Regions from separate parts of the Comamonas sp. wu1-DMT genome, predicted to be linked through region 3. Evidence: predicted binding sites of a transcription regulator. Region 3 holds the regulator's gene; each other region holds the start of a gene.
What was found. Region 3 encodes FNR, which switches genes on or off when oxygen is low (the NO sensors DNR and NnrR bind a similar motif). Its sites were predicted from a motif close to TTGATNNNNATCAA; they were not measured.
Positions count from the first base shown of each region.

Region 1: the regulator FNR is predicted to act here: its motif matches at 755-768, upstream of dsrO (sulfate reduction electron transfer complex DsrMKJOP subunit DsrO).
Region 2: the regulator FNR is predicted to act here: its motif matches at 2,395-2,408, upstream of V8Z78_RS12370 (universal stress protein).
Region 4: the regulator FNR is predicted to act here: its motif matches at 1,936-1,949, upstream of V8Z78_RS20875 (PHA/PHB synthase family protein).

Region 1 is NZ_JBANEM010000001.1:77,053-84,663, forward strand. It holds gene V8Z78_RS00350 (DUF883 domain-containing protein) at 1-294, opposite strand, end outside; gene dsrO (sulfate reduction electron transfer complex DsrMKJOP subunit DsrO) at 888-1,736, shown strand; gene nrfD (NrfD/PsrC family molybdoenzyme membrane anchor subunit) at 1,750-2,790, shown strand; gene V8Z78_RS00365 (tetrathionate reductase subunit A) at 2,897-6,088, shown strand; gene V8Z78_RS00370 (hypothetical protein) at 6,815-7,489, shown strand; gene V8Z78_RS00375 (hypothetical protein) at 7,569-7,611, shown strand, end outside.
Region 2 is NZ_JBANEM010000007.1:173,312-180,922, forward strand. It holds gene V8Z78_RS12360 (porin family protein) at 1-141, opposite strand, end outside; gene V8Z78_RS12365 (metal-dependent hydrolase family protein) at 151-1,629, opposite strand; gene V8Z78_RS12370 (universal stress protein) at 1,825-2,271, opposite strand; gene V8Z78_RS12375 (hypothetical protein) at 2,437-2,787, opposite strand; gene V8Z78_RS27130 (Rha family transcriptional regulator) at 2,867-3,043, opposite strand; gene V8Z78_RS12380 (FABP family protein) at 3,083-3,724, opposite strand; gene V8Z78_RS12385 (hypothetical protein) at 3,809-4,213, opposite strand; gene V8Z78_RS12390 (hypothetical protein) at 4,309-4,617, opposite strand; gene V8Z78_RS12395 (hypothetical protein) at 5,389-5,715, shown strand; gene V8Z78_RS12400 (universal stress protein) at 6,021-6,482, opposite strand; gene V8Z78_RS12405 (hypothetical protein) at 6,626-6,871, opposite strand; gene V8Z78_RS12410 (hypothetical protein) at 7,289-7,611, opposite strand, start outside.
Region 3 is NZ_JBANEM010000001.1:537,476-545,086, forward strand. It holds gene V8Z78_RS02490 (helix-turn-helix transcriptional regulator) at 1-37, opposite strand, end outside; gene V8Z78_RS02495 (sensor domain-containing protein) at 220-2,709, opposite strand; gene V8Z78_RS02500 (HD-GYP domain-containing protein) at 2,706-3,950, opposite strand; gene V8Z78_RS02505 (sulfite exporter TauE/SafE family protein) at 4,061-4,774, opposite strand; gene hemN (oxygen-independent coproporphyrinogen III oxidase) at 4,778-6,160, opposite strand; gene fnr (fumarate/nitrate reduction transcriptional regulator Fnr) at 6,429-7,151, shown strand; gene V8Z78_RS02520 (hypothetical protein) at 7,215-7,478, opposite strand.
Region 4 is NZ_JBANEM010000017.1:46,316-53,926, reverse strand. It holds gene maiA (maleylacetoacetate isomerase) at 72-737, shown strand; gene V8Z78_RS20885 (purine nucleoside phosphorylase YfiH/LACC1 family protein) at 748-1,665, shown strand; partial or broken gene V8Z78_RS20880 (hypothetical protein) at 1,582-1,895, opposite strand; gene V8Z78_RS20875 (PHA/PHB synthase family protein) at 2,100-3,992, shown strand; gene V8Z78_RS20870 (acetyl-CoA C-acetyltransferase) at 4,138-5,319, shown strand; partial or broken gene phbB (acetoacetyl-CoA reductase) at 5,580-6,318, shown strand; gene V8Z78_RS20860 (hypothetical protein) at 6,705-7,010, shown strand; gene V8Z78_RS20855 (ABC-F family ATP-binding cassette domain-containing protein) at 7,069-7,611, opposite strand, start outside.

The DNA of each region.
Region 1 (7,611 bases), 460 kb from region 3:
GAAACCCAGCAGTGCACCCACTGCCAGCGCGGCACCGGCGACGCGCCAGGGTTCGTCGTGGGCATAACGATCCGCCACATCGGCAGCTTCGCGCGCCTGACGAGCGGCGTCCTGAGCCGCACGCACGGCAGACTCGCGCACGTTGGCCATGCCGTCGTCGATGCGCTGACGAAGCACGCTGATTTCAGGAAGCTTGTCCAGTTCACGGGCAGACAGCAGACCGCGCAGATCGCTGACCAGTTTTTCCAGATCGTCTTGGGCGGTGGAAACGGCGTCGGAAACAGAGCGTGACATATCGATCCTTTCAATGTGACGAAATTGGAATATCGCATGCACTTGGCAGTGCACCAAGATAGCTGCGAGACAGCAAGCATCAGGGCCGGCCGCTCATAAAACCTGCAGCATGTGAACATCTTACAGAAAACGCACCGCCTCCAAGAAACTCACGGGCCTGCGGCACTGTCGGACAGCAGCGAAACTGCCTCATGTCAAGGAATATAAAGCCGTTCAAGGCTCCAAACCAATCTGTTTGCTGCAGCAGCCTTTACGTTGGCGCAGCAGAGCGACCTCAGCCTGAGCTCAGGCATGCCGTGCATGCATAGCTTGACCTCCAGCATCTGCCGCCAAGCAAAGTGGATTACATACGGCAACACACTGATTGCTTAACAGTTCATTAATAAAGTGGCTGCATGCTCGGCAACAAGTCATCTGCTTGCGGGAGTTCCATTCAAAAAACGCTTAAGCAAGCGAAGACTTGACTCAAATCAAGTGGCGCAAACGGCAACTTTTATATAGTCAATTAGACATAAAAGATATTAATTTAATACTCTTTTATGTTTAAAGCATCAGGGTTTTCTGGTGCCAGTGCGACGATGAAAGGAAGGGCCATGCCACTTCAGAAACGAGAACTCTCCGACTGCGCAACCAGCAGTTCGGCCTGCACCTGCAGCACTCCATCCATTACCCAGGCACCTCAGCAGGCAGTGACTGCGCCCACCAAGCGCGGTTTTTTGCAGGATTTGATTGCCATGGCCGCCAGCCTCGGTGTTGTGGGCAGCGCCCGCGCAGCGCTGCCCGGCGACCCCAGCTTCCAGCCCCTGCGCCGACCCGGCATGCAAGGCAAGCGCTTCGGCATGCTGGTCGATATGCGCAAATGCATTGGCTGCCAGGCCTGCACAGTGAGCTGCTCGGTCGAAAACCAGCCCCCCATCGGCCAGTTCCGCACCACGGTGCTGCAATACGAAATCGACCAAGCCGGCGACACGGCTGCCGCCATGGTCAGTCTGCCGCGGCTATGCAACCACTGCGACGAACCGCCTTGCGTGCCCGTCTGCCCGGTGCAAGCCACATTTCAGCGCACCGACGGGATTGTTCTTGTCGATAACGAGCGCTGCGTGGGCTGCGGCTATTGCGTGCAGGCCTGCCCCTACGACGCGCGCTTCATCAATCACGAAACGCAGACTGCCGACAAATGCACCTTCTGCGAACACCGCCTGGAAGCCGGTCTGCTGCCCGCCTGCGTGGAAAGCTGCGTGGGTGGCGCGCGCGTGATTGGCGATCTGAACGACGCGCACAGCGAAATCAACCAGCGCATCAATGCTCACAAGGACGATATCAAGGTCCTCAAGCCCGGCATGAAGACCAAGCCGCACGTCTTCTACATCGGTCTGCCCGATGAGTTTGTGAACGGTGTCGATGGTCAGGCCACGGTTCGCCTTGTTGCCGAACATCTGTGAAAGGAGTGCCCTCATGCAAATCATTGAACTCCTGACCCCAGCCTACGAAGCGGCATGGTTGCCATGGGCCGTGCAGTATTTCTTTCTGGTCGGCATGGCCACGGGGGCCGCACTGCTGACTTCAGCCTGTGCGTTCGGGCCGGCCCAAGGCTTGCTCCAGCGCCTGCTGCCCACAGCGGTGCTGGTGCTGGCCATGAGTGCGATTGCCGCACCGGTGGCCCTGCTGGCCGACCTGCACCAGCCTGCGCGCTTCTGGCATTTCTATGCCCACCTCACGCCCTGGTCGTGGATGAGCCTGGGTGCCGTGCTCATGCCCACGTTTGTCGGGCTGTGCGTGTTGATGTGCGCGCTGTGGTGGCTGGGCAAGCAGCGGTTGATGCGCCTGCTGGTGCCTGTACTGGTGCTGTCCACGCTCAGCATCGTGGTCTACACGGGCGCCGAAATCATGGTCATCCGATCGCGCCCGCTGTGGAACACGCTGTGGGTACCGATCAATCTGGCACTCAGCGGCTGGCTGGCCACCGTGGGCATGGGCTTTGTGCTCTACCGCTTTCTGCCCCGATCCTTGCAGCCCGATGCTGCAGCCCTGCAAGGGCTGCGCAATCTGGGCCTGTGGCTGGCCACCGGCCTGATCGCCAGCGCCCTGACCTGGGGAATTGCCGGCATCGCGGGCCAGAGCCCTTCATTTGACATGGCTGTGCGCCTGTTCAATGAGTTCCCCGTCTGGCGCATCTCCATGCTTGGTTCGGCCGTGTTTGGAGCAGCCGTGGTGATGGCCCTGCTGCGCGGCGAGCATCGTCTGGCAGCCAAGGGCTACACCCTGGTGCTGGGCACCGGCCTGGCGGCATCTGCCTGGGCCTTCCGCTGGGCACTATTCATGGGCGTGCAGGGCGTGCCCAAATTCGGCGCCGGCCTCTATCTCTACAGCATGCCACTGGGCGGTGACGGCCTGATGGGCATGCTGGGCATGGCAGGCCTGTGCGTGGCACTGGTTGCGCTGACCACCTGGGCGCTGGAGCTGTTTCCGGTACGCAAACGAGCGGGCACTGTTTAAGAATCAAGCCAAATACGCCTAAAACGCAATATCAGCAAGCGCTTGCAGCTATCAATATCATAGAACCACTGCTGCGCCTGCCCTTCCCCATACCAAGGGCAAGACCATGAATGACAAGAAACTCTCCCCTGAACAATCACAAGACATCGAGGTCGATCGCACCGATGCCAGCCGCCGCCGCATGCTGCTGCGCGGCGGTGCCGTCGCAGGCGGTCTGGCAGCTTTTGCCGCAGGCTATGGCGAAACCGTGGCCAAGGGAGCCAAGGGGCTGATCACCGGCAGCTCGGGCAAAGCCACCCAGAGCGCCACGCGCGGCAACTCGCTGATGCCCGAATTCCGCATCGACCCCGTCAGTGGCAAACTGACGACCCAGCCCGGCCAGGTGGTCAGCCCCTCCTCGTGTCTGGGCTGCTGGACGCAGTGCGGCGTGCGTGTGCGCGTCGATACTGCCGACAACCGGATCATCCGTATCGCCGGCAACCCTTATCACCCGCTGGCCACCACCCACCCCGCGCCCATGGAAACACCGGTTCGCGAGGTCTACGCCATGCTGGGCGGTGACAACGGACTGGAAGGACGTGCCACCAGTTGCGCCCGTGGATCGGCCATGCTCGAGCACCAAAAAGCACCGCACCGCGTTCTCAAGCCGCTCAAGCGCGTTGGTCCACGCGGCTCCGGCCAGTGGAAGAGCATCACGCTCGAAGAGCTGGTTCAGGAAATCTGCGAAGGCGGCGATCTCTTCGGCGAAGGCCATGTGGATGGCCTGCGCGCCATCCGCGACGTCAACACGTTGATCGATGAAGCCAATCCCGAATACGGCCCAAAGTCCAACCAATTGCTGGTGACGGAGGCCGCCAACGAAGGCCGTACTCCGCTGGTCAACCGCTTTGCCAAACAATCGTTCGGCACCATCAACGTGTCCAACCACGGCTCTTACTGCGGCCAGACCTACCGGGTGGGCACGGGCGCGGCGCTGGGCGATATGGCCGGCATGCCCCACGGCAAGCCGGACTGGAAGAGCTCGCGATTTGGCCTGTTCATAGGCACCTCGCCGGCTCAGTCTGGCAACCCATTCCAGCGCGTGGGCCGCGAGCTGGCCGAAGCCCGCTCGCGCGGCGAGAACACCTATCGATACGTGGTGGTCTCGCCCATGCTACCCACATCGTCCAGTCATGCGGCAGGTGACAACAACCGCTGGCTGCCCGTCAAACCCGGCAGCGACCTGGCACTGGCCATGGGCCTGATCCGCTGGATCATCGACAACGAGCGCTATGACAAGCAGTTTCTGACCCAGCCCGGCCCCGCAGCCATGGCTAGCGTTGGCGAAGCCAGCTGGAGCAACGCCACCCACTTGCTGGTCAACGAGCCCAAGCATCCGCGCTACGGCCAGTTCCTGCGCGGCGCAGATATTGGTCTGCCCATGCCAGATCCTATCGACGAAAAAACACCCACCGAAGATGTGTATGTGGTGCAGCTGAACGATGGCAGCCTGGCCGCTCATACCGTGGCCCAACCCGCCGAACTGGTTGCCGAGCGCAAATTCACACCCATCAAGGCTGCCGACGCCACCGAAGAGCCTGCGCCTATCGCCGTCTGCACCGCCTTTGTCAAACTGCGCGCCGAAGCACACAGGAAGACGCTGGAGGAATACGCGACCCTGTGCGGCGTGCCCGTCAAGGAGATCGAGGAGTTGGCGCGCGAATTCACCAGTCATGGCAAACAGGCCGTGGCCAACTCGCACGGCGGCACCATGAATGGCTCGGGCTTTTACACCGCCTATGCCATTGCCATGCTCAACAACCTCATCGGCAACCTCAATGTGCGCGGCGGCTGGGTCATGGATGCCGGCCCGTTCGGCCCCTTTGGCCCGGGACCGCGATACAACTTTGCACAGTTTGAAGGCGCAGTCAAACCCCGGGGCGTGGCCCTGTCGCGCACCCGCTTCCCTTACGAAAAGACCAGCGAATTCAAGCGCAAAAAGGAAGCGGGTCAGAACCCCTACCCCGCCAAGGCGCCCTGGTATCCCGCGCCTGGCGGCCTTTCCAGCGAGATGCTGGCCGCCGGCATGCTGGGCTACCCCTACCCGGTCAAGGCCTGGATCAACCACATCAGCAACCCCATCTACGCCATGTGCGGCTTCGAGAATGCGCTGGCAGACTCGGTCAAGGACGTGAAAAAGCTACCGCTGTTTGTCTCAGTGGACCCCTTCATCAACGAGACCTCTGCTCTGGCCGACTACATCGTGCCAGACACCGTCACCTATGAGAGCTGGGGCATTGGCGCGCCCTGGGCCGACGTCGTAGCCAAGAGCAGCACAGTGCGCTGGCCCACGGTAGAAGCCGCCACGGCCAAAACGGCAGACGGCCAGGCCATCAGCTTCGAGACCTTCATCTTTGCCGTGGCCAAGCAATTGGGTCTGCCAGGTTTTGGCAAGAATGCGATGAGCACCAAGCAAGGCGAGCTGCTGGACCTGGAAAACGCCGAAGACTTCTACCTGCGCGGCATGTGCAATATCGCCTATCAGGCGGGCAAGCCTGTACCCGAAGCCAGCGATGACGACATAAAAATCACCGGCCTCGAGAAATGGATGCCATCGCTGGAACAGCGTGTCGCCCCCGAAGAAGTGCGCCGCGTCGCCATGGTCATGAGCCGTGGCGGCCGCTTCGACAAGGTTGAAGACGCATGGACGGACGACCAGCTCAAGCTGCAGGCCAAGTTCCCGGCCACTTTCTGGCACGAAGGTCTGTCCAGGATGCGCCACTCCATGACCGGCGAACGCTACAGCGGCTGCCCCACCTGGTACCCCACGCGCCTGGCCGACGGCTCGGACATGCGCCAAGTGTTTTCCGAACAAGACTGGCCGCTGACCATGACCAGCTACAAGTCCAACTTGATGAGCAGCATGTCCATCGCCGCCTCACGCCTGCGCCAGGTGCACCCGCACAATCCTGTGGGCATCAACAAGGCCGACGCGGCAAAACTGGGCATCGCCAATGGCGACCACATCGAACTCAGCACCCCCGGCGGCAAACTCCAAGGCGTGGCCCTGGTACGCGCTGGTATCGCGCCCGGTGCGATCGCCATTGAGCACGGCTACGGTCACAAGCAACTGGGCGCCGTGGCCCACAAGGTTGACGGCCAGCCCACCCATGCCAACCCACAGCACGGCAATGGCGTGAATCTCAATGCTCTGGGCTTTGTCGATCCGACCCGACCTGCCAAGGACAATGTCTGGATCGACTGGGTATCGGGGGCAGTGGTCAGGCAAGGGCTGCCAGTGAGAGTGAGAAAGGCTTGATAAGGGCCTAAAGCTCTGGCGGGCGATCGGGATGGAAAGTCCCGTCGCTCGCGCCTACGAGGGATGGCATTGAAACGACTGCCAACAACTTGCGGCGATATCTTGAACCTGGCGAGGAGCAACCGTATTGCCGACCATTGGCTTGCAACAAGAATCTGGGCCGGATTAGGCTCGCCCCGACATCGGACATGACAAACCACAAGCACCACTCCTGAGTGATCGTCTTTCAGCTTCTCCGAAAACTCAAAAAAGGTAATAAATCCACGAAATACTATTCAATCAAATGGGACAGTACATTATTTACAATTAAAAACCACTGGATATTGGTATTAAAAATCGAGAAGAACAAGATTGCTTTCTTCTCGGAAAATATTCGTATACAGCCATCTCAATATAGACAATTATATTGTTTTGAAACTTACACTTATAAACAATAATGGAATCATCTGATTTTGCTTCATTGTTGATAGCAATGTAGTTCTATATTTCAATAAATTGCACAAATAACGATAGCAGATCAACAGAATCCTAATTCGTGCCCAAACAAGGTATTTCTGTTTTCATCCGGCTTATTGAAACTGCCATTAACCGAAAGAACGTTTTGGAACAGGCATCTGCGACGCCAAAACGCAACTCCGGTTGGCATTGATCATTGTGCACTGGCAAATGGTCTTTCGCCTGAATTCATCCCCGTGGTCTGAGAACTCGCTATTCAAAGGAATGATCATGAAAAAGTCTTTGATTGTCATGGCGGTTGCTGCCTTGGCTGGTGTGGCATCTGCTGCGACCAATACGGGGACCAATGCGTCCTCAGGAACTTATTCCTCGGTTGCCAGCTCCGGCACAGGCAGCGCTGTGAGCTTCAATAGTGCGACGGCCAGCGCTCAAGCAAGCGGCTTTGGAACCAGCACCGGCACCACCGGCTCTTGGGGGCCTGTGGCCTCGGGGCAATCGAGTGTCGGCGGAAGCGCCTCCACCACAGGAACCGTCAGCAGTCTTGCTGCGACCAGCGGAGGCGGCGTTGCCGGCGGCTACGGAACCACCAACGCCAACGCACATTCGGACGTAGGTAGCAATTACCTCGGCCACGCTCCCGGCAAGTTGGTCAGCGGTGGCGCCGGAGGCTACGCCAACTCGAGCACCAACAATGTGGCTGGAACTGCATCCATCGGCAACGGCATTGCGGTGGTGAACAGCACTGCCCATACCAACTCCAACTTTGGCGGGAACTCACAGGCGATCTCGGGCCCGGGAGGAACCTCGACCAGCAATAACTCCGGCGCCTCCTCTGTCGGCAACGCGACAACTACCGGCTTCAGCCTGGGCACAGCCTTCGGAGGCTCCAATGGTGGTGGAACTTCGGGCAATGCTTATGGATGGGCGAACTCGGCCGCCAACTAGATAAAGTCCGTGAACTCAGTTGTATTGCCCCCGAGTTGAGGCGTCCCAAGTCAAGACTCGGGGACAAAGGAGAAACAGCATGAAAGCCTCAATAGCCTTGCTAAGCCTTTGTGTCCCTTTGT
Region 2 (7,611 bases), on a different contig from region 3:
CATCCATACATAGGGCGTGAGCTGAAAGCGCCATGCATCGGCTGCCGTCTTGTCCTGTGCCCAGGCCGGCGTGCCTGCCAGCAGGCTCACGGCCAGCGCCGCCGCTGCCATACCCGGAGTGGTGTTGATGTGCTGGGTCATTTGTCTCTCTTACAGCGTGTTCTTGTAAACCTTGCCATCCTTCATGATCAGGCGCAGGTTCTGTTCCGGGTTACTCAGGAAGTCCAGATTCACCGTCGGGTCGCCATCGGCCACCAGAAGATCGGCAAATGCGCCAGGGGCTATGCGGCCCAGCGGCTGGGGATAGGGGTTGCGCTCGCCCGACAGGGCCAGCAGTTCACCGTTGGTGCCCGTGGCCTGCTTCAGCAGCGTCATGGGGTCGTAAAAGCGCGTCAGTTTGGCCAGTTGCTTGCCCTGTGTGACCGTGCCCTTGGGACTGAACAGAATGTCCGTGCCCCAGCCCGTCTTGATGCCGTACTTCTGCGCCATCTCATAGGCGCGCACCGTGCCCTGGGCCACGCGCGACTGGCTCTCGCGGCGCACTGCATCGGTGTAGGGGTTGGCGTCCTCGTCCTGCAGAAACGGCTGCAGGCTCCACCACACGCCCTCGTCGCGCATCATGCGCGCGCTTTCCTCGTCGGCCAACTGGCCGTGTTCGATGCTTTTTACGCCCGCCTTGATGGCCCGCTTGATGCCTTTGGGGGTGTAAACATGCGACATCACATAGGTGTTCCAGTCTGCGGCGGCCTCCACGCCGGCACGCAACTCCTTCTCGGTGAACTGGGTGCTGTCCAGCGGGTCGTACAGCGATGCCACGCCGCCGCCTGCCAGCATCTTGATTTGCGATGCCCCCAGCATCAACTGCTCGCGCACGCGGCGCAGAACCTCGGTCTCGCCATCCGCAATCATGGCCACGCCGGTTTGCTCCACCATGCTCAGCGGCTCGTTCGCTGCACGCGGAATATCACTGCGAAGGCGGAAGTCGCCATGGCCCGAGGTCTGAGAAATCATCGCCCCGCTTGGATAGATGCGCGGGCCCGGGATCATGCCCTCGTCGATCGCGCGCTTGAGCGCAAAGGCGGGGCCGCCCGCGTCGCGCACCGAGGTAAAGCCGCGCATCAGCGTGCGCTGTGCCTCCTGCGCGGCGGAGATATACAGATAGCCCAGATCTGCCGTCATGGCCGTCATCTGCGGAATGGCTGCCAGCATGGTGTGCCAGTGCGTATCGATCATGCCCGGCATCACCAGCTTGCCCTGGCAGTCGATCACTTGCGCACCTTCCACCTTTTCGCCGGCAGAGGGCAGGGCGGCAATCAGCTTGCCCTGGATCAGCACCTGGACGCCTTGGCGCACCGACTTGCCCGTGCCGTCAAACAGGCGCAGATTGGTCAGCAACACGGGGCGGTCGGCCGGCCTGGCCGCCCCGCCCTCGCCTGTCTCGGCAGCATGCAGGGTCACAAATGGCGCCATCATGGCCGCCACCCCGCCCACAAACATGCGGCGCGACATATCGCTCATCACCCGCTCATGCAGCAACTGGCACACCACGCTGCCGCAGGTGCAGGCTCTCGGGCGAATCGGGCCGGTCTGCCACGCCAGGCCGGCAGCGGTTGCGATTGCGTGACTCATCTGCTTTTCCCTTTTTTCAAAATGAACAAGAGACGCCGCTGCCGGCGTGACAAATGGAACCAAAGGCTCACAATTTGATGCACCGATGCTACACGACGATCGGCCATGAAAAAGCGCCCCACCGCACGAGGGCGATGGGGCGTTGCTTGCATTATGAGAGCGGCCGGGAAGTGGCTGCGCTGCAGTCGAGCATGCTTAAACCGGGCGGTGCACCAGAACCGGAATGCTGCTGTTGACCAGTACGCGCTGGGTCTCGCTGCCCAGCAAAATGCCGGCAATGCCCTTGCGGCCGTGTGATGCCATGCAGATCAGATCGCAGTTACCCTCCTGCGCCTGCTTGATGATGGCCTGATTGATGGAGATATTCGTGACCCGCACCGTCTGGCAGGCCACGCCCTCGGTCTTGGCAATGTCCAGGGCAGCTTGCAACACCTGATCTGCTTCCTTCTGGGCGCTCTTGTCGAACTCTGCAGAGTTGTAGGCGATCAGCGCCTCGGCTCCGTAAATCATGGCTGCGTAATCCGGCATCACATAAAGCGCCGTCACCTGTGCGCCTTGTTCCTTAGCCAGTTGTATGCCCGCGCGCAGCGCGGCCTCAGAGAGCTTAGAGCCGTCCGTAGGAATCAAAATGTGCTTGAACATATCCAGCCTCCTTGCGCATAGGTGCGCGTCTTGTTGCCAAATCAATTCGATCGATCACCGAACTCATACTCACACTCCAGGGCTGCTAATGCAACACCTTGAAATGAGTATTCAGACGGTTTCTTGATGGAAATCAAATTCATGAGGTTGCAAGTAAAAACCGCCTCAAGCCCTTATCCATAAAGCGTTGAAAGCTATCAAAAGTAGATTTTCCGAAGGTCTTGCGCAGCCTGCTCTGCGGCTGTTGCCGGTCGGCAGGCTGGACTGCCTCTCGCGGTGCTGGGAGTAGGCTGTTGCCAGTTTGGCCAGTTTGGCCAGTTTGGCCAGTTTGGCCAGTTTGGCCAGTTTGGCAAGTTTGGCCAGTTGGGCGTCGGTCGAGCCGATGATCTCGCCGTCGGCAATGCGCCATGGCAGGCTGTCGAAGGAGGCCTGCCTCAGCTCGATCACAATCGGCTGTATATGGCGCAGGGTGGGCGACCGTAATTCAGGTTCGGCAGGTGGCTGCTGTGCGCTCATCTATCGGCATCGCCCCGTATCAAGGTCTTGAACGCAGTGCGGTGCACTTGCGCCTCAGTCTTCGCGACCAGATTGAAGGTCAGCTCCATGCGCCGAATGCCGGCAGCCTGTTGCGAACGGCCTCCATGCGCTGAAAGGCATCTATATAAGCCGGTTTGAAGGCAAGCGCCTTCTTGCCTGTAAGGGCCATGGCCAGCAGCGTAAGGTCATCACGGACGATGCGGTAATCGGGGGAGTGTGCGCCCTGCGGATCCAGTGAATTCGGCCGGGGCGTGGAGTCCTTTGAGAGTGCTAATCAGATTTCAACTGCGGCCCTTGCCGTTGGGTTGGGCGTGGGCTCGCCAATCTTGTGCAAGGTGTTGCGGTCGGTATGGGCAAAAGGCTCGCTCTGGCCGGGGATGGTCAGCGTGGTTTCCTGCTCGTACGACCAGGTGCCGTCCGAGTGCTTGGTGATGGTGATGGTATAGGCGTCGGTTCTGAAGGCGTGCTCCAGAAACGGGTTGCTGGAGATGCCGTTGACGGTGGAGCCGCGCTCGGCCCTGAGGGTGAAGCTGGTGGCGTCAGCCGTGGTCTTGCCCGTGGCCATGGCGGTCTGTCCGCGCGGGATGGTCAGAGTCTGGATGATGTTGCCGGTGGCAGGCTCCCACAGCCAGTAACCGACCTGGTCGTGAAAGGTTTCCACATCGTCGGGCTTGACGATGCGTGTGTGGTAGCGCAGGCCATAGAAGAGCTGTGGCCCGTTGGTTTGCGCATCGATGGGCTGGCACTCCATGTGCTCGATAAAGGCCTGCTTTTCGGGGCCGTCAGCCTTTGGGTTGATGTCCAGGCCGCGCTTGCCGATCCAGATACCGGCCATGCCGGTGAGGGGGCCGAGGTTGGCCAGGGTATTCACATCGGGCGTGGGCTCGGTGTAGATGTCTTTGGGAAAGTTTTCCATATTGTGTAACGGGCTTTCACTTTGAATCTGTTGAAGCCAGTTTACAAGCCATGGACTGAGGGGTTCTTGACGGCAGTCAAGCTGTCAGGTGCTTTCTTCGGTGGTGAGCGTAAAGCGTGCACTTTCGCCGCGCTGGGCGGCTTCACGCGTGAGGAAGATCAGCACGCGATAGCTGGCACCACGTTCGATGCGAAAGGTGCAGATGTTGTTGTTGGCCGAGCCTTGGCATAGAGGCTGGGCAGAGCCGTCCTTGAAGACGTTCATCTGACTGGACGGATTGTTGGTGTTGAGCGTGACGGTCATGCGCTGGAAGGGCCGCGTTTCGAGCCCGTATTGCACGATGCCGTTGCCCGTGATCTGGCCGCTGTAGGAGTTGGTGTAGCCGCCCGGGGTTGTAAAGGCGGCCTGCGCCATGGAGCTGCTGCTGAGATGTAGCGTCATGAGACTGAGCAGGGCAGCAGTTGCAAGCATCGGTTGGAAGCGGGTCATGCAACTCTCCTGAATGTGTTGGACAGGATGGCGCTCCTGGCGCAGCGACGGGTGTCTATGCCGACAGCCAATTCACCATCCTCCACCGCTGCGCCCTAGCGGCAGGAGACATTGCGCCAACTGAATTTGCCGTCGTTAAAGAACTCTGTCCATACCGACATGATGGGAGCCTGACGGTAAGAGAACGTAATCTGGTTAGGGATCTTTGGCCCTAGTGCGGCAGGCTGTCCATCCTTGTCGAAGACCTTGACGATGTAGAGCGTGACGCCTCCATCCTCGTCAGTGTGCAGGACTACCCGGTAGTCCTTGGTGAAGAGATCCCAGTCGAATTGCTTGGTCACATACGTGTGCAGACGGACAAAAGCGCGGTTCGCGTTCTTGGCGGCAGGATTAACTTTTCTCATGACGACACTCCCTGTTGCTCAACGACTTGCCGCAGGACCTGCGAGCTGACATTTCATTGCATTTGACTGATGTTGTATCAAGAGGATGTAAGGAAGTATGTAGGCACTTACAGATCGCGCTAATGGACAGAGCAGATCTGCTGTGTGAGCTTCTCTGAAGCGCTGGGGAGGTGCTTTGCCGGTGCCGCTGTCATCTTTTCTTGATGAAGTGGCCGTGCTAAGTAACTGAGTGAAAAGATAGATTTTTTTAATGAAATCTATTCTGAGCCGGCATGGGTTTGAACGTAAAAATTGCCTGATGATGACAATTTTGAGAGAGGCGCATTGAATTTCAGGATGACGATGCTCTGGCCTGAGTCAACGAAAGCAGGGCTGAATCGCCTTGCCTGAATTCCAACAGGCAAGTCATCGGTAGGTGCTCCCGAAATACTAGGCAATGCGGTGGCTGAGCAGCTGGCAAGCGTCCAAAAGCCAGCTTATCCAATCCTTGAGATATGTCACCGTGCAGGCTCAGAGTTCACCGTGGCTCTGGCAAGTCTCGCTCTGCCAGTTGTCTCTCAGGCCGGTCGTCAAGCAGTGTTAAACCCTGAACCTATTGGTGATGTAGATTTTGTTTCTGCTGCACTTTTCGGTAAATTGGGCGTAGGAAAATTCTGATTTTTGATGCGCAAGTGGCGATCTAGCCCTGTGCCCTACTGAATTCAAAAAAAGCCCATGTCCCACCACCTGCAATACACTTTTGCCTCCCGTCTAGATGCCTGGATCAGGCATATGAAGCTGGCCAAGCCTTGCCATACGCAGCAGATGGCTTATGAGTTGGTGATCGACAGCTGGGTGCAAACCAATGCAGAGCTTGGTGCTTCGCAGGAATTTTTGAAGGCCTTGCGCCGGCGTCGGCTGTGCGAGGAGCATGGCTGGCGGGGGGTGAATACGAGCGTTGCGCACTGGGATCTGGATGATGCACACACTGTGCGGATCTATCTGCACGAAGACGGCTCCATCGTGGTGCAGCAAATGGACTCGCAGAATCTCCAGATTCTGTTCACCTTGCCTGGGCATCGTGAGCGATTGGGAGAAGTATCGGAGCGATGTGCCTAGCAGCCAAAAAAAATGCCCGCGCAAGGCGGGCAAGTTTTGGGGTCCTCTCGATCCGGTTCTGCAGCTCACACAGTCAATGCATTTGAATAGTTGGCAGAGGCGTTACTTTGGCCTCAATCGCCGTTTATCGCTCTTGCACTGTTGCTGACGCGTTTGAACGGTTGACAGGTTGCCCCATCGGGTGCGGCCAGCAGCTCCTGACTGGCTGGCCTGCATTTTGCAGCCATGACTTGCAAGTCGCTTGCCCATCTTGTACCGAGGCAAGCGTGCAAGATGCAGGACTGCTATTCGATATTTTTGGCTCCTTAATGTTTGCCGGTGGAGGCGGGCCGGTGTACCAGCACCGGGACATGGCTGTGCGTCAGGACGCGCTGGGTTTCGCTGCCCAGCAAAATTCCGCCAATACCTTTGCGACCGTGTGAGGCCATGCAAATCAGATCGCACTGCAATTCCTGCGCCTGGTGAACAATGGCTTGGTAAACAGAGGCGTGGGTGACTCGCACAAAGTTGCAGGGTACGCCTTCAGGTCTGGCAATCTGGTCAACGAACTGCAAAGCCGCATCTGCATCGCTGTTGGCACTTCGCTCGAACTCTGTGCTGTTGTAAGTCAGCAGTGCGTCTGCGCCGTAGATGATGGCGCGGTAATCGGGCATGACATAAAGGCCGGTCACCTTGGCGCCTTGTTCACGCGCAAGCAGAACGCCAGCACGCACGGCAGCCTCTGACAGTTTGGTGCCATCGGTGGGAATGAGCAGGTGCTTGAACATGTTCAGCCTCCTGATGCCGGAAGATGTGCCTGAGAATCAATTTATTCCAATATTTCGAGCTGCGCAATGCCTAGTTCTTGAATGCAGCAGAGTTGTAGACAGGAGGTAAGACTCTGTAACGGGGTCGATCGCGTCGAGTTGTCTCATTCCTCGGGCGAAGGAGGAACGCGATTGAGGATTTCGCCAGTGGCCTCTATCTCGAACTGCTGTGGATTGAGCCAGTTGACCTCCTGATGATCGGCAGTTTCAAAGTAAATGGCAGACGGTCGTATGGAGACGCCATGCGGCATGTCGACCTCATCAAAACTCTGATAGACCAGAATCAGGCGCAGGTCTCCATTGGCGTCTTTGGCCTGTATGTGCTGCAAGAGCTTGCGGTAGGCACTCATAAGACGCCCTCATTGACATGTGTATATGAATGTTTCCACTGTCGAAGAGGTGCTGCAATACCCTGATCCGGGTATCCGTTCTGACGCATATTCGCGCCTGACAAGGAGTTTAGAAGGCTGCGAGGCTTGTGCGAAATGCGTTCTGGCGGACAGGCACAGGCAGAACATCAGCAAATAATTTACATGGCGATCCAGATCGTTCGGCGCCAATATAGAGGGCCTGCTCTGGCGACATCGAGTTTTTGCCTATGCACTGCTGGCAGAGTTGTCTGGCGCCATATCTGCCGGCCGATGGGCCAAGAGCGTTGAGGTGGCTTCCTGTTGGATGCAATGGAAGCTTTGTTGCATCGCCTGCAGGCCTATCGCGGGTCGGGCTCAGAGCTGCACGAGTGCAGGCAGTCAAACCTCACTGAGCTTTCAGACTTGCGGGGCTGCTTGCTCATGGAGTGCCATACGCTCCAGCGCGGCACAGACATCGGCCATGCGTCCGCAGATCAGCAGGCATTCGGGCTGACTGCGCGGCTCACGCTGCACGATCTTGAGAAGTCGTGGAGAAGCTGCTTGCCTAGACTCGTCGGTTATTGGCGATTGCAGCTCTGGTGTCGCTGCAAAGGTCTGAGGACAAAGCGTATTGCTGCCTAGACGACTGCGGCCGCGGTTGGCGCGTATGACAGGAATGCTGATCTGCTTCGCCTTTGGGCGATTGGTAGTGAAGGATACAGGTTCTGCAGCGGCTTCGC
Region 3 (7,611 bases):
TGTAGAAATCAAAAGTTGCGTAATCGCTTTTGGGCATTTGCTGTCTCAAAAAATCCGGCCCATCAAATAACGCACAGTTACTCAACTCTGCGCGCGTTCTTCATTGATGCACGCACCCGGAAGTCGGCCCAAGAAATGCCTTGATTTTGCTGAGCCCCCACAAACTGCGCATCGTCAAATCAGACGATAGGAAACCTAGCAAAAAAGCATGTCCTCCAACTATTGCAGACCTGCAATATGAATGCCACTGGCATCGTCATCCGACGAATACGGCTGAACTCTCGGCTCCTGCTCGGATGCACCCAACTCCAAGCGCTTTCGAAATTGCTCCGCAGGCAAGGCTGGCGAGCACAGATAGCCCTGAAAGTAGTCACCCTGTAACTGCTCAATTGCCTGGCATTGCTCCTGCGTTTCCACGCCTTCTGCCACAAGTTCCACACCCAATGCCTGCCCCATGCTGATGATGGCGCCCACAATGGCCTTGTCTCCCGCATCGTGCGGCAGGCCGCGCACAAAACTCTGGTCGATCTTGATCTTGGAGATCGGCAGTTTTTTCAAATAAGCCAAGCTCGAATAGCCGGTACCGAAGTCGTCAATGACCAGGCCCACACCCAGTTCTGCGATCTGATGCACGCGCAAAGCCATTTCCTGCGCCTCCTGCAGCAAAATGCTCTCGGTCAGTTCCAGCTCCAGCCACTGTGCCGGCAAGCCGCTGGCTTCCAGCACATATTTGAGTCGGTCCACAAAGTCCGGCTGCCTGAACTCCAGCGCGGAGACATTCACCGATACCTTGACGGGCATGCCCATAGCCAGCCAGCGCGCCGCCTCTTGTACTGATTGCTCCAGCACCCAGGCATCCAGCGCAACCACATAGCCGGACTCCTCCGCCAAGGGAATGAAGGCTGCGGGAGAGATCACCCCCAGTTCGGGGTCCGTCCATCGAAGCAAAGCCTCTGCCGCCACGATGCGACCCGAACGGATATGTACCTGTGGCTGAAAGTGCACGGCCATATGCCCCTTGTCCAGCGCCTGGCGCATGGCATGCTCCAGCTTCATGCGCGAGAGCAGACCCGCACTCATTTGCGGCTGGTAGAAACTGAAATTGCCGCGTCCACGCTCCTTGACACGATACATGGCGATATCGGCCTGACGAATCAGCTCGTCCAGCGTCAAACCATCCGCCGGAAATTGCGCAGCCCCAATGCTGCACTGAACGGAAAAGCCCAGACCGTCAAGCATGAAGGGCTGGCGCATTTCGTCCAGAATACGGGCGGCCACGGCCGAAGCCCCTTCCCCCGTGCAATCATGCAGATAGAGAACAAATTCGTCCCCGCCCTGACGGCACAGCACATCGGCAGGGCGCAGCAGTCCGCTCAGCCGCTGAGCAACCAGCTTGAGCACCCGGTCGCCGAAGTCATGGCCCAGTGAATCGTTGATGATCTTGAAACGGTCCAGATCCAGAAACAGAATGCTGAAGGGCTGCTGTGTGAAGCGCGCCGCAGTGATGGCGGCTTGCACGTGACGGCTCAAACTCAGGCGATTGGGCAGCCCTGTCAACGCATCACTGTAAGCCAGCTGCTCAATCTGCTTTTGGGCACTGCGCTGCATGGTCATGTCGCGCATAAAGCCAATGCTTTGTACCAGACGCCCATAGCCGTCACGCAATGCCACCCAGGACAACCAGACCGCGCAGCGCTGACCTTCACTCTGCTTGAGCCAAAGATTGCCCTCCCAGAAGCTGCCCACATCCCAGCGCGCAGCGGCCAGCTCCAGCAGGTCGGACACAGGCCCTCCCTCGGACTCGAACAGAGTCCAGGCAGCGAGCCCCAGCACCGCCTTGCCATGCAGCAACTGCCCGCCAGCCGGGTTGACCTGAACGATGACACCATTGGCATCGGCAATGAAGATACCGTCCAGGCTGGACTCGAACACTCTTGCAGCCAGACGCAGTTCTGTCGCCGAGCTGGCTTCCACCGTGATGTCTCGATAGGAGTAGATACGCCCTATCGCCACACCGCGGCTGAGCTGAGGCACGGAGCGGCGCTCCAGAACCCTGCCACTGAGCAGCTGCAGTACCTCCGAGGTTTCAGGAGCCGACAGGTCCTGCGCATCCTGTAGAAGAGTGAACTGACTCTCGCTGCTGATGGTCTGCGCTTCCAAATGGGCAAAGACGGCCGCATCATCTCGCTGCACGAGCAGTGGTTCGGGTAGTTGCCACAGCTCCGCGAAACGGTGATTGAATGCCCGAATGCCGCCGCGCAGATCACAGACCAGCATGCCATCTGCAGCGGACTCAAGCGTCGCCCGCAACTCTGCAAGCAGCATGTCCAGTTCGCTCTCGTGCCGCAACTGCTCGCTGCGGTCGAGCATGGTGAGCATCAACCAGCGTGGATTCAGGGCGATGGAGCCCACCGCCATCTCCACAGCTGTCAATGAACCATTGGCTGTACAGATTTCTGTGAGAAATTTCGCCCCACCCACCCAGTTTGAGGCATCCTGCCAGAACGCCTTTTGCACCAGAGAGGCGCACAGCACATCGACATACTGCTCCTGCGCCTGCTCGGGCGTGTAGCCTGTGAGCTGCATACTGGCTGCATTGGCATGCACGACACGCAATGTCTGCGCATCCAGCAGCCAGACCGCCTCCTGCAAACCATCGAGCATGGAGGCAAGCAGAGGGTCAATCAGAAAACTCTGCTGCAAAGTCACGCGAGGTCTTTCTCGGCAGCAGGTGCTGCAGAACTGTCAAAAAAGTAGCAAAGACGCCTTTGCGGCTGTAAAGCTTCTAACGCATTTCGAGAAAGCTGATTTCGCGTCAAGCCCCGGCGAATACCCAAACCCACATATTCAAGCAAATCTACGAACCGCAGCTTCTGCGGCGCCTGCATGTCATAGGTCAGCACCTGCGGCTTGAGCGACTGGCTGGTGTTGACAGACACCACCACGCCCATCCGCCCATCGCTTAGTTCCACCAAAGAGCCCGGCGGATAGACCCCCAAGGTCTGCACGAATGCCTTGAGCACATCGGGCGCATATCGCTGGCGATACTGTCCATACAGTGCAGCCATGGCTTCATGAGGCGTCATTTCGTTGCCTTGCAATGGCAGATTGCACAAGCGCTCAAAATTATTGACCAGCGCCAGGATCTGTCCGGCAATGTCCATATCTTCGGCCAGCAAGCCAAGTGGAAAGCCTGACCCATCGGCCCATTCATGATGCTGGGCGATGGCCGTCGTGACGGAAGGAGGATAGCCCATGGATAGAGCCAATGCCACCGACTCTCCGACATGACGCGCATACACGGTCTCTCGCAGAGGCGTGCGGCCCGTGCCCTGATTCAGTGCATTGGCCGATGCGGAAATCTCAAGCCCCGGCTTGCCGATGTCATGCAACAGGGCCGCCGTGCCCAGATCCGTCAATACGTCATCGCACAGGCCCAGCGTCTTACCCAGCAACAGGCTCAGCACGGAGACGTTGACACCATGTACGCCAAAGGTGGCGCCCCCCGTATCCGCGAGCAGATGCAAACTCAGATCACGAGCCTGCGCCAGTTTGACGACTTGCTGTGCAACCAGCATATCCGTCGTTGTCCGCGCCTTCTCGGGGTTGACAGGCAACAAGGCTTGCACGTCATCAAATACGGAAACCGCGCCCAGAAACCTGGACTGCACGCCCAAAATACTGTTACGCCATGCATGCGCATCGTTCTCGGGGGGGATAGGAGCGGGTTGAGGGTCTGCGGCCGGAGGCGCTGCCGCTTCCTCCAGATCGCTTCTCGATAGATCGACCTGAACTGCCTTGAGCTTCAGGGTCCTAAGTGTCTGCAACTGCTCGTCATTGACAATCTTGAAGCTGCTGACGGGAAACGGATGGCGCAACCAGCCGGTCTCCAGATGGACATACATGCCAATACGCAGTTGTCCGATATCAATAGCAACGAAACGATTCACTTTGAGCGCTACACACAAGATAAGACATTATTCCGCAGTTCCATGACTGCTCAAGCATGACTAGGGTCTGTTGGGATGCAAACAGCATCAACAATCCCCTCTTGTGTGACTTATCGGCACCAAAGGCTGGGTTTGTAGACCAGGTCCATCCACAAAGCCCAACTCGCAACGCCAATCAGCATCAGACCTGCAACTCTGGTGCCCCACCTAGCCCGCAATGCATTGACATGCGACTGTCCCAGTTGCCACAGCCAGGGACCCGCCAGCAGCCACAGTGCACCACCAACGGCAAAGGCTACCATGGACAAAGCCCCTTGCCAGGCGCCGCCACTCAAGGCCGCCACCAACACCGCCGAATACAGCAAACCACAAGGCATCAGTGCCCAGGCAAAGCCTGCTGCCAGACTGCCGCCCGGCGCGGTGACCCAGGGCTGAACCCTGGCCCAAACGGAACGCCCCGCCCGCTCCAGCCAGGCTGGCTGCCGCGCCTGCACCACCATGGCCAGTCCCCAGGCCATGACCGCCACATGCATCAGCGTCCAAAGTCTCTGCAATGCCGTTGTCTGACTGGTCAGCCAGGCCAGACTTTCCATGGCCACGGCCGCGATCCCGCCCAGCAGGGCATAGGCAGCGATGCGCCCCAGATGAAACAGGCTGGTACGCAGCCATTGGCGTTTTTGCAGGCCGAGCACGACAACTGGCTGCCCGCCGCTGACAGGCTTCGCTGCTGTGACCACACTGCAGGGGGCAGCGCACATCACAAGACAATGGGGCCCACCCACGAGCCCCATGATCAAAGCAGTCCAGACCAGCGAAAACAACATGCGCTAGATGATGCGCGAAAAGCGGGCGCGGTTCCGGTCGGCCTGCAAATATCGGTCAAACAGCATGGCTACTCCGCGCACAAAAAACCAGCCCAGGCCAGTGACCTTGAAGCCCTCGGCGGACAGCTCGACCAAGCCGTTGCGCTGCATCTCTGCCAGCGCATCCAGCTCCGCAGCGAAGTATTCGCGGAAATTGATAAGCCAGGCCTGCTCCATGGGCTCATACAGGACGGAGCCCTGGCACATGATGGACATGATGACCGCTCTGCGCACCAGATCGTCACGTGAAAGTGCCAGTCCGCGCTGCACGGGCAACATGCCGCCATCGACGGCATCGTAATACTCTTCAAGAGTCTTGACGTTCTGGCTGTAGGTCGCGCCCACCTTGCCGATAGCCGATACGCCCAGTGCAATCAGATCGCAATCAGGCTGGGTGCTGTAGCCCTGAAAATTGCGATGCAGGCGCCCCTGGCGCTTGGCAATGGCCAAAGAGTCGTCAGGCAGCGCAAAGTGGTCCATGCCTACATAGACATAGCCGCCATCCATGAATGCATCAATTGCGCCGGAGAGCATGTTCAGCTTGTCCTGTCCCATGGGCAGGTCTGCCGATTCGATGCGCCTTTGCGGCTTGAAGCGCTCGGGCAGATGCGCATAGGCATACAGTGCAATGCGATCGGGGCGCAGCTCATTGACCTGTGCCAGCGTGCGCGCAAAAGACTCGGGCGTCTGCCTGGGCAGCCCGTAGATCAGGTCCACATTGATGGAGACAAAGCCCAGGCGGCGCGCCTCGGCCACCAGCGCAAATACTTGCTCGGCGGGCTGCTCGCGGTGCACCGCTTTCTGCACCGCGGGATCAAAGTCCTGCACGCCAAAGCTCAGGCGATTGAACCCCATGTTCTTGAGAGCTCTCAGCCGCTCGTTGCTGACGGTGCGCGGATCGACCTCGATGGAGTACTCGCCCGCGGGATCCAGCTTGAAATGTTCACGCATCAAGACCATCAGCTGCTGCAACTCGGCATCGCTGAAGAAGGTCGGTGTGCCTCCGCCCAGATGTAGCTGGCTTACGAGCTGACCTTTGCCGCAATGCTCGGTATGCATGGCCAGCTCACGGCTCAAGTAGTCCAGATACTCGGCAGCCTTCTCATGATGCTTGGTCACGATCTTGTTGCAGGCGCAGTAATAGCAAAGCGACTCACAGAACGGCACATGCACATAAACGGACAGGGGCAAAGCGCGCGAGCCAGAATGCGTCTTGCGCTGCTTGAGTGCCAGTATGTAGTCGTCTGCACCAAAAGCCTCAACAAAACGGTCGGCTGTTGGGAACGATGTGTAGCGTGGGCCGGGGATATCAAAGCGGCTCAGCAACTCAGGCGTGACTGCGGTCATAACTGGGAGTTAGGGTGCGCCCACACTCTGTATAGAGCAGATTTCAATGGAAATCAGATCCTGAAAATCATGCCCAAAATAGGCAAAAGCGCATGTTTTTGAACGAATACAGGCAATGTGCCCCAAGGCAATCACCCTGTCCTTGATGAAAATCAAGAGACCTCAAGGCAAGTGCTGCGACAATTTGATCCATCTCATCTTCAACCACGAGGTCAATGACCAGCGCGACTCTCCACTCCGTGTCTGTCTGCGCCGTTGCAAAAAGCCCATGAATCTTCAGACCATCAAAGCATCCTGCTCCAACTGCAATCTGCGTGAACTGTGCATGCCCATGGGCCTGGACGATGAACAAATGGAGCGCATTGACGAGATTGTGGCCACGCGCCGCAAGGTCAAGCGCGGCGGTCTGCTGTTTCGCAATGGCGAAGAGTTCACCTCGCTGTATGCCATTCGAACCGGCTTCTTCAAGACCAGCGTGGCCACCGAAGACGGACGCGACCAGGTCACAGGCTTTCAGATGGCTGGCGAAATCATTGGTCTGGACGGCATCGTCAACGACCACCACACTTGTGATGCCGTGGCCCTGGAAGACGCCGAGGTCTGCGTCATGCCGTTTGACAAACTGGAGCAGCTCTCGCGCGAGGTCACGGCCCTGCAGAACCATGTGCACAAGGTCATGAGCCGCGAAATCGTGCGCGAGCATGGCGTGATGCTGCTGCTGGGCAGCATGCGTGCCGAAGAGCGCCTGGCGGCCTTTGTGTTGAACCTGGTTCAGCGCCTGTCGGCACGCGGCTTTTCCAAGTCGGAACTGGTGCTGCGCATGACGCGCGAAGAAATCGGCAGTTACCTGGGCCTCAAGCTCGAGACCGTGAGCCGCACTTTCTCCAAATTTGCAGAGGAAGGCATTGTGGAAGTCAAGCAGCGCCACCTGCGCATCCTGGATACCGAGGCGCTCAAACGCATCGTCAACAGCCAGCAATGCCAGAACTGAACCGAGTCGACAGACACTCTCAAGACAAAGCCCGCGGACAGCGGGCTTTTTTGTCTGTGCGAATTAATCGGGCAGAGGCTCGGAAACGATGCCGCCATTGAGATCGCTGACGGAGCGACCCAGCATCACCGTCATCGCACCTCCGATCAGGGTCACGACCCAGAAGGCAAAAAAAGCGACCGTATAGATGGCTTGGCGCGACCAGTCCAGGGGGGAGCCCAGCCAGTGCACATCCAGCGGGTCCACAAAGGCGAAAACCACCATCTCCATGATTGCCGCCGCCAGAAAGGCCGGCCAGACAATCCACATCCAGCGTCGAGCATCCATCCTGATTCTCCTTGGGCTGTGGGCTTGGTCATATTTTGCACAACAGTGGTGACCGTTCATGCAGGACTGCGGGCATGCACCGTGGCGGGAAACCCTGAACCACTCTCTTTTCAGTAGCATCCTGCGCCATCTG
Region 4 (7,611 bases), on a different contig from region 3:
TGACGGCTTTTACGTATTCCGGCCCTAGGGAAAATGCCAGTCCGCGCGGCTCGCGCTATGCTGCTCACATCATGAAGCTGCATACCTATTTCCGTTCTTCCGCCTCTTATCGTGTGCGCATTGCGCTGCAACTCAAGGGGCTGTCCTATGACTCCGTGCCCGTGCATCTGGTGCGCGGCGAACAAAAGGCTGTGGCCTATGCCTCCCATGTGGGTGACGCGCTGGTGCCCGCACTGGTGACGGACGAGGGGCACTGGCTCACGCAGTCCATGGCCATCATCGAATATCTCGATGAGACCCATGCTGAAACACCATTGCTGCCCAGGGATGCACTGGGCCGTGCCCATGTGCGCGCATTGGCGCAGATGGTGGCTTGCGAGATCCATCCGCTCAACAACCTGCGCGTGCTCAAGTACCTGGTGCACCAAATGGGGGCCAGCGACGAGGCCAAGAATGGCTGGTATGCGCACTGGGTGCGCTCCGGCCTGGAAGCCTTCGAGCGTCAGCTGGCGCTGCTGGATGCCGAACGCAAGGCCATGGGCCTGGCGCCGTCGGCGTTTTGCTGGGGTGACGCGCCCACGCTGGCCGAATGCTGCCTGGTCCCGCAGATCTACAACGCCCAGCGCTTCAATGTGAATCTCGAGGCTCTACCGCGCCTGATGGGCGTGGTCGAGCGATGCAACGCCTTGCCGGCTTTCCAGCAGGCCCATCCTTCGGCCTGTCCGGATGCTGAGTGAAGAGGGCGTCATGAGCGAGACCTATAGGCCGGGTCCACCGGACCTCTGGCCTGACTCCTGGCTGGTCCCCGACTGGCCGGCTCTGCCCGGGGTGCATGCCATCTGCACCTCGCGCGAGGGGGGCGTCAGCCAGGCACCCTGGGGCAGCATGAACCTGGGCGACCACGTGAGTGACAACCCCGCTCACGTGCGCCAAAACCGTGAACTGTTCAATGCGGCGCTGCAGGCCCGCACCCCTGGTGCCTGCACGGCGTTCTTGCAGCAGGTACATGGTGTGGAGGTGCTGACGCTGGACGCAGGCAATGTGGCCGAGTCCAATGGTGCAGCCTTCGATGCCTGCGTGACCGACGATGCAGGCGTGGTCTGTACCGTCATGGTGGCAGACTGTCTGCCCGTGTTGCTGGCCCATGATTCGGGGCTGGTCGTGGGCGCGGCCCATGCGGGCTGGCGCGGTCTGGCCGGCATGCCGCCCGGCAGACAGCAGTCCGAGGGACCGTTGCCCGGCGGTGTGCTGGAGATGCTTTTCGAGTCCTTTTCACGGAAAGTGCAGGCGCAGCAATCGCTTTCAGAGGCTGACATGAAGCCGTCCAGCATTGCCGCTCGCACCCAGGCCTGGCTGGGCCCGTGCATAGGTTCCAAGTCCTTCGAAGTAGGGGCCGAGGTGCGGGATATCTTCGTGGCGCATGACGCCGAGGCGGCACGACACTTTGTGCCTGTGGAGGGCAGTTGCACCAAATATCTGGCCGATCTGGCGCAGCTGGCACGCCAGAGGCTTGCTGCATTGGGCATTGCTGCAATCTTCGGCAACGATGGCAGCCTGCCCTGGTGCACGGTCAGCAATGCATCACGATTCTTCTCGCACCGGCGCGACGCCGTCCGTCTGGGCGGCAGCGGGCGGCTGGCTGCCAGCATCTGGCGCGACGCCTGATTCGGGACTGGGGCGCGCGTGTCCTGCAGCTAGTGCTTCCTGTTCCTGCCGGGCTTTGAGGCGGCGCTTTCTGGCCGGCGTGCCCAGTATGTAGAGCACGATGGAAAGCGGCAGCAGACCATAGAGCACAAAGGTGAAAAATGCACCCAGCAGGGTGCGCCGGGGCTGGCAGCCTCGGCGATCGTCATCATCACGACAACGTACATCCAGGCGATGGCAATGAGGTACATGGTGCTTCTGTAATGAGCCAGAAAGCATGCTGGCTCCGGGTTGTTTTGTGTCAAAACAGCTTCATAACGGCTAAATGAAGCTACTTCTTGTCGGAACTGCCTGGCACATAGGTGACAATGCCGCCGTGTGAGCCGTATTGCAGATTCCGCAAGCGTCCCCAGACCCTGAGATCGCCGGTCGCTTGCCTTGACTAGGATGTAAGCATGAATTTTGACCCGAGCTGGGGCCAGGCTGGCCAATCCATTCAACAATTCTGGCAGGAGCAGTGGAGCAAGAGCCTCCAGACGCTTCAGCAGATGCAGTCCGGTGCTCCCATGGGGCTCAGCGCCATGCCGGGTCTGGGTGCAGCACCCAACCCTTGGGCCGGAGTCATGGATGCCATGCAATCGGCCATGCCCCAGATGGCAACGGGTCCGGCTCAAGCGGTTCAGTTCGATGCGGCCAAACTGCAGGGGTTGCAGCAGGAATACCTGCAGTCAGTGCAATCGCTCGCGGATGGCAAGCAGATTCAGGCCCTGCTGTCCAGGGACAAGCGCTTTGCCAAGCCCGAGTGGAGCGCCAATCCCGTTGCATCGATGGCCGCGGCCAACTACCTGCTGGGCAGTCGCATGCTGACCGGCATGGCCGAAGCGGTTCAGGGCGATGAGAAAACACGCAACCGGGTGCGTTTTGCGGTCGAGCAATGGGTGGCAGCCATGGCGCCCAGCAATTTTCTGGCACTGAACGCCGATGCGCTCAACAAGGTTGTTGAAACCAAGGGCGAGAGCCTGGCTCAGGGCATTGCCAATCTGCTGGCCGACATGCGCCAGGGTCATGTCTCCATGACCGACGAAAGCCTGTTCACCGTGGGCAAGAACGTGGCGACCACCGAAGGCGCTGTGGTTTTCGAGAACGAACTGTTCCAGCTCATCGAATACAAGCCGCTGACTGCCAAGGTATTCGAAAAGCCTTTTCTGATGGTGCCGCCCTGCATCAACAAGTTCTACATTCTGGACTTGCAGCCGGACAACTCCGTCATTCGCTATGCCGTCAGCCAGGGCCATCGAACCTTTGTGGTCAGCTGGCGCAATCCCGACGAAAGCCAGGCTCACAAGAGCTGGGATGACTACATCGAAGATGGCGTACTCAAGGCAGTGAGCACGGTTCAGGATATCTGCGAGGCGCCACAGATCAATGTGCTCGGTTTCTGTGTGGGCGGCACCATGCTCTCTACCGCCATGGCAGTGCTGGCAGCACGCCATGCCCGCGAGCATGGACAGCCGCAAGGGGCCAAGCCCCGCAGCCGCGCTGCGGCTGCAAAGACAAGCAGCAAAACTGCTGCGGCCAAGGTGGAGGCCCAAGTTTTTCCCGTCGCCAGCATGACGCTGCTGACTACATTGATCGACTTTCGCGACACAGGCATTCTGGACATCTTCATCGATGAAAACATGGTGCGCCTGCGCGAGATGCAAATGGGCAAGGGCGGGCTGATGAAGGGCCAGGACATGGCATCCACCTTCAGCTTTCTGCGCCCGAACGATCTGGTCTGGAACTATGTGGTGGGCAACTACCTCAAGGGCGAGACGCCGCCGCCGTTCGATCTGCTTTACTGGAACAGCGACTCCACCAATCTGCCCGGCCCGTTCTACGCCTGGTATCTGCGCAATCTCTACCTCGAGAACAATCTGATCAAGCCCGGCGTGCTGACCGTGTGCGGCGAGAAGATCGACATGAGCCAGCTCAAGATGCCGGTCTATATCTACGGCTCGCGCGAGGACCACATCGTTCCTGTCGCTGCGGCCTATGCCTCGTCGCAGGTACTGGGCGGCGAGCGTCGTTTCGTGATGGGTGCCTCCGGCCATATCGCCGGCGTCATCAACCCGCCGGCCAAGAACAAGCGCAGCCACTGGCTGCGTGAGGATGGCGAGTTTCCCGAGGCGTTCAACGATTGGCTGGCCGAGGCCACGGAGTATCCGGGCAGTTGGTGGACGGACTGGAGTGCCTGGCTGGGCAGCCATGCAGGCAAGCAGTTCGCGGCTCCCAAGAGCTATGGCCGTGCACGTGCCTATGAAGCCATCGAAGATGCTCCGGGTCGCTACGTTCTGTCAAAAGCCTGAGCGAGGCCTGAGGCACAATCAGTTCCATATTGCGGTGCAGCAAACAAGGCTCGCACCGTGATAGGAAGCGGCGGGTGGCACGATGAACAGGATGCAACCCGCACGCATGCATCACTTGTAAGAAACCTAGAAAGGTTCGTCAGCAATGGAAGACATCGTTATCGTTTCCGCCGTGCGTACGGCGGTCGGCAAGTTCGGCGGCTCTCTGGCCAAGATTCCTGCAACCCAGCTGGGGGCGACCGTGATTTCCGAGGCTCTGGCTCGTGCCAAGGTGGGCAAGGACCAGGTCGGTGAAGTCATCATGGGTCAGGTGTTGACGGCGGCGGCCGGGCAGAATCCTGCGCGTCAGGCCATGATGGCGGCCGGCATTGCCAAGGAGACCCCTGCGCTGACGATCAATGCCGTCTGCGGCTCCGGCCTTAAGGCCGTTATGCTGGCAGCTCAGGCCGTGGCAACCGGAGACAGCGAAATCGTGGTTGCCGGAGGCCAGGAAAACATGAGCCTGTCGCCCCATGCCGTGCCCAATTCGCGTGACGGCCAGCGCATGGGTGACTGGAAGATGGTGGACACCATGATCGTGGACGGTCTGTGGGATGTCTACAACCAATACCACATGGGCATCACTGCCGAGAACGTGGCCAAGGAAAAGAACGTCAGCCGCGCGCAGCAGGATGCGCTGGCGCTGGCCAGCCAGCAAAAGGCTGCGGCCGCGCAGGATGCTGGCAAGTTCAAGGACGAAATCGTTCCCGTGAGCATTCCCCAGCGCAAGGGTGACCCCATCGTGTTCGACAGTGACGAATACGTCAACCGCAAGACCAATGCCGATGTGCTGGCCACCCTCAAGCCCGCTTTCGACAAGGCCGGTTCTGTGACGGCCGGCAATGCCTCGGGTCTGAACGACGGCGCCGCCGCCGTGGTAGTGATGACGGCGGCCAAGGCCAAGGCACTGGGCCTCAAGCCTCTGGCCAAGATCGTGTCTTACGCCACCAGCGGCCTGGCCCCAGAGGTCATGGGTTTGGGTCCTGTCTATGCCACGCGCAAGGCGCTGGATCGCGCCGGCTGGAAGGCTGCCGATGTGGATCTGTTCGAACTCAACGAAGCCTTTGCCGCACAGGCCTGCGCGGTGAATCAGGATCTGGGTATTGACACCGCCAAGGTCAACGTCAACGGTGGTGCCATTGCCATCGGTCACCCCATTGGTGCATCGGGCTGCCGCATTCTGGTGACGCTGCTGCATGAAATGCAGCGCAGCGGTGCCAAGAAGGGCCTGGCCGGCCTGTGCATCGGCGGTGGCATGGGTGTTGCTATGGCTGTGGAAGCCTGCTGAGGCTTCAGGATTGCAGACTGCTCCGGTGCTCCTGAAGACCGGCGCAGTCTGGGAAGCCCGCTGATGCCAGCCTCCCATCGACCCTAGGGAAGATCACGAGGTAAACCACGGCGAAAGCGGGTTCATTCGGACCTACTCGATTGCATACTGGCATGGCCAGCGTGCAGGGTGTGTGGCGTTCAAAACGATAAGCAATTCCTAAGAATTCTTATCGTTGATAGTGTGATCGTGAAATAACCATTGATTGACAGGAGAGATGAATGGGTCAGAAAGTAGCGTACGTCACGGGGGGGCATGGGCGGTATCGGTACCGCAATCTGCCAGCGTTTGCATAAGGATGGCTTCAAGGTGATCGCGGGTTGCGGACCATCGCGCGACTACCGCAAGTGGCTGGACGAGCAGGCGCAATTGGGTTACACGTTTTATGCCTCGGTTGGCAATGTGGGGGATTGGGAATCCACCGTCGAAGCCTTCAACCAGACCAAGGCAGAGCACGGCAACATCGATGTGCTGGTGAACAACGCGGGTATCACCCGCGACCGCATGTTCGTCAAGATGACGCCGGACGACTGGAAGTCGGTCATCGAAACCAACCTCAACTCCATGTTCAACGTTACCAAGCAGGTGGTGGCAGACATGGTGGAAAAAGGCTGGGGCCGAATCATCAACATCAGCTCGGTCAACGGCGCCAAGGGCCAGGCCGGCCAGACCAACTACTCGGCCGCCAAGGCGGGCATGCATGGTTTCACCATGGCGCTGGCTCAAGAGCTGGCTGCCAAGGGTGTGACCGTGAATACAGTCAGCCCTGGTTACATCGGCACCGATATGGTCAAGGCCATTCGTCCCGATGTGCTCGAAAAGATCGTGGCGGGCGTGCCCGTCAAGCGTCTGGGCGAGCCTGCGGAGATCGCCTCCATCATCTCCTGGCTGGCTTCGGAAGAGGGCAGCTATTCCACAGGTGCGGACTTTGCGGTCAACGGCGGTCTGCATATGCATTAAGCCTTTTCAGGCATTCAGCAAAAAAGGAGCTCAGGCTCCTTTTTTCATCCCCTTCGTTTTGCACTGTGCGCTGCGACCGGAAAACTCGGTTAAGCAAATGACAAAACCCGCAGAGATCATTCATGCGGGTTTTGAGGAATGGGGGGCCACTTCAGAGAGTGGCAGGTCGAGCGCGGGGCAGTAAGGCTTGTGGGTTCTTTGGCCTATCAGTGCCGACTGCCCGGGCACCTGGCTGCAACACACTGCGCTTTGGTCTGCACAGTGTTGCGCGGCGAGCGCTTAGCGCTTGCGATCGCGTTCGTCTTCGGGCCAGATGGACATGATGTTCGTGGTTTGCATGGGAATCTCTCCTGTATGTCTGTTTAACGTCTGACGGATTCAGCTCGTTGACAGCTTTTTGGAAATTTTTACCTGTTCTTTTATCCAGTGATAATCAGGCTGCAAATGCGGGGGCACGCTTGCGATCACGTTCGTCCCAGGGCCAAGCCATCAGAGACATAGCTGCTGCCGCCTGTGCGGGCTGGGCTTTGGCGGTGTCGGTAACAGTGGTGGTCATTGCAGTTCACTCCTTTGAGTGGTTCAACGCCTGGCCTGAACTGCAGGTTGACAAGAAGCTGAATCAACAGCGCAAGAAAATGCAACTCGCGTTTGCTGATGTTTTAGCAGCCGGTATGCATGTGCAAAATGAATAGCGCCCTGCCAAAGCTGGTCAGTGGCAGGGCTTTTCCTGGGGCAGGGCTTTTCCTGGGCTTAGCAGGTTTCGGTGGCCAGGGCTTCGATCTGCTCCGATAGCTCCAGCCAGCGCTCTTCCAGTTGATCGATTTCAGCGTTGACGGCACTCAGCTGTTTGCCCGCTTCCACGATATCGCCACCGGATAGTCCGGGCGTGGCCAGCTTTTCTTCCAGCGCGCCGCGCTGGGCATTGAGCTTGGGCAGCGTCTTGTCGATCTGTTCCAGCTCTTTCTTGAAAGGCTTGGTCTTTTCGGCCAGTTGCTGGCGAGCTGCAGCAGCCAGGCGACGGGCTTCCTTGGGGTCACCCACGTCAGTGAATGATTCTGCTTTCAGAGCGTCCAGCGCTTTTGTAGAAGGGGCTTCGGGCGTATTTGGCTTGAGCTCTACCGGAGTTTGCACCGCTGGCGCGCTGTTGGCCTGCTGTTCGGCATTGCGTGCTTCTTCGCGCAAGCGCTTGGACTCTTCGAGCAGATAACGCTGGTAGTCGTCCAGGTCGCCGTCGAACGGGCCGACAACGCCGCGGCCCACCATCCAGAAGTCTTCACATACGGCGCGAAGCAG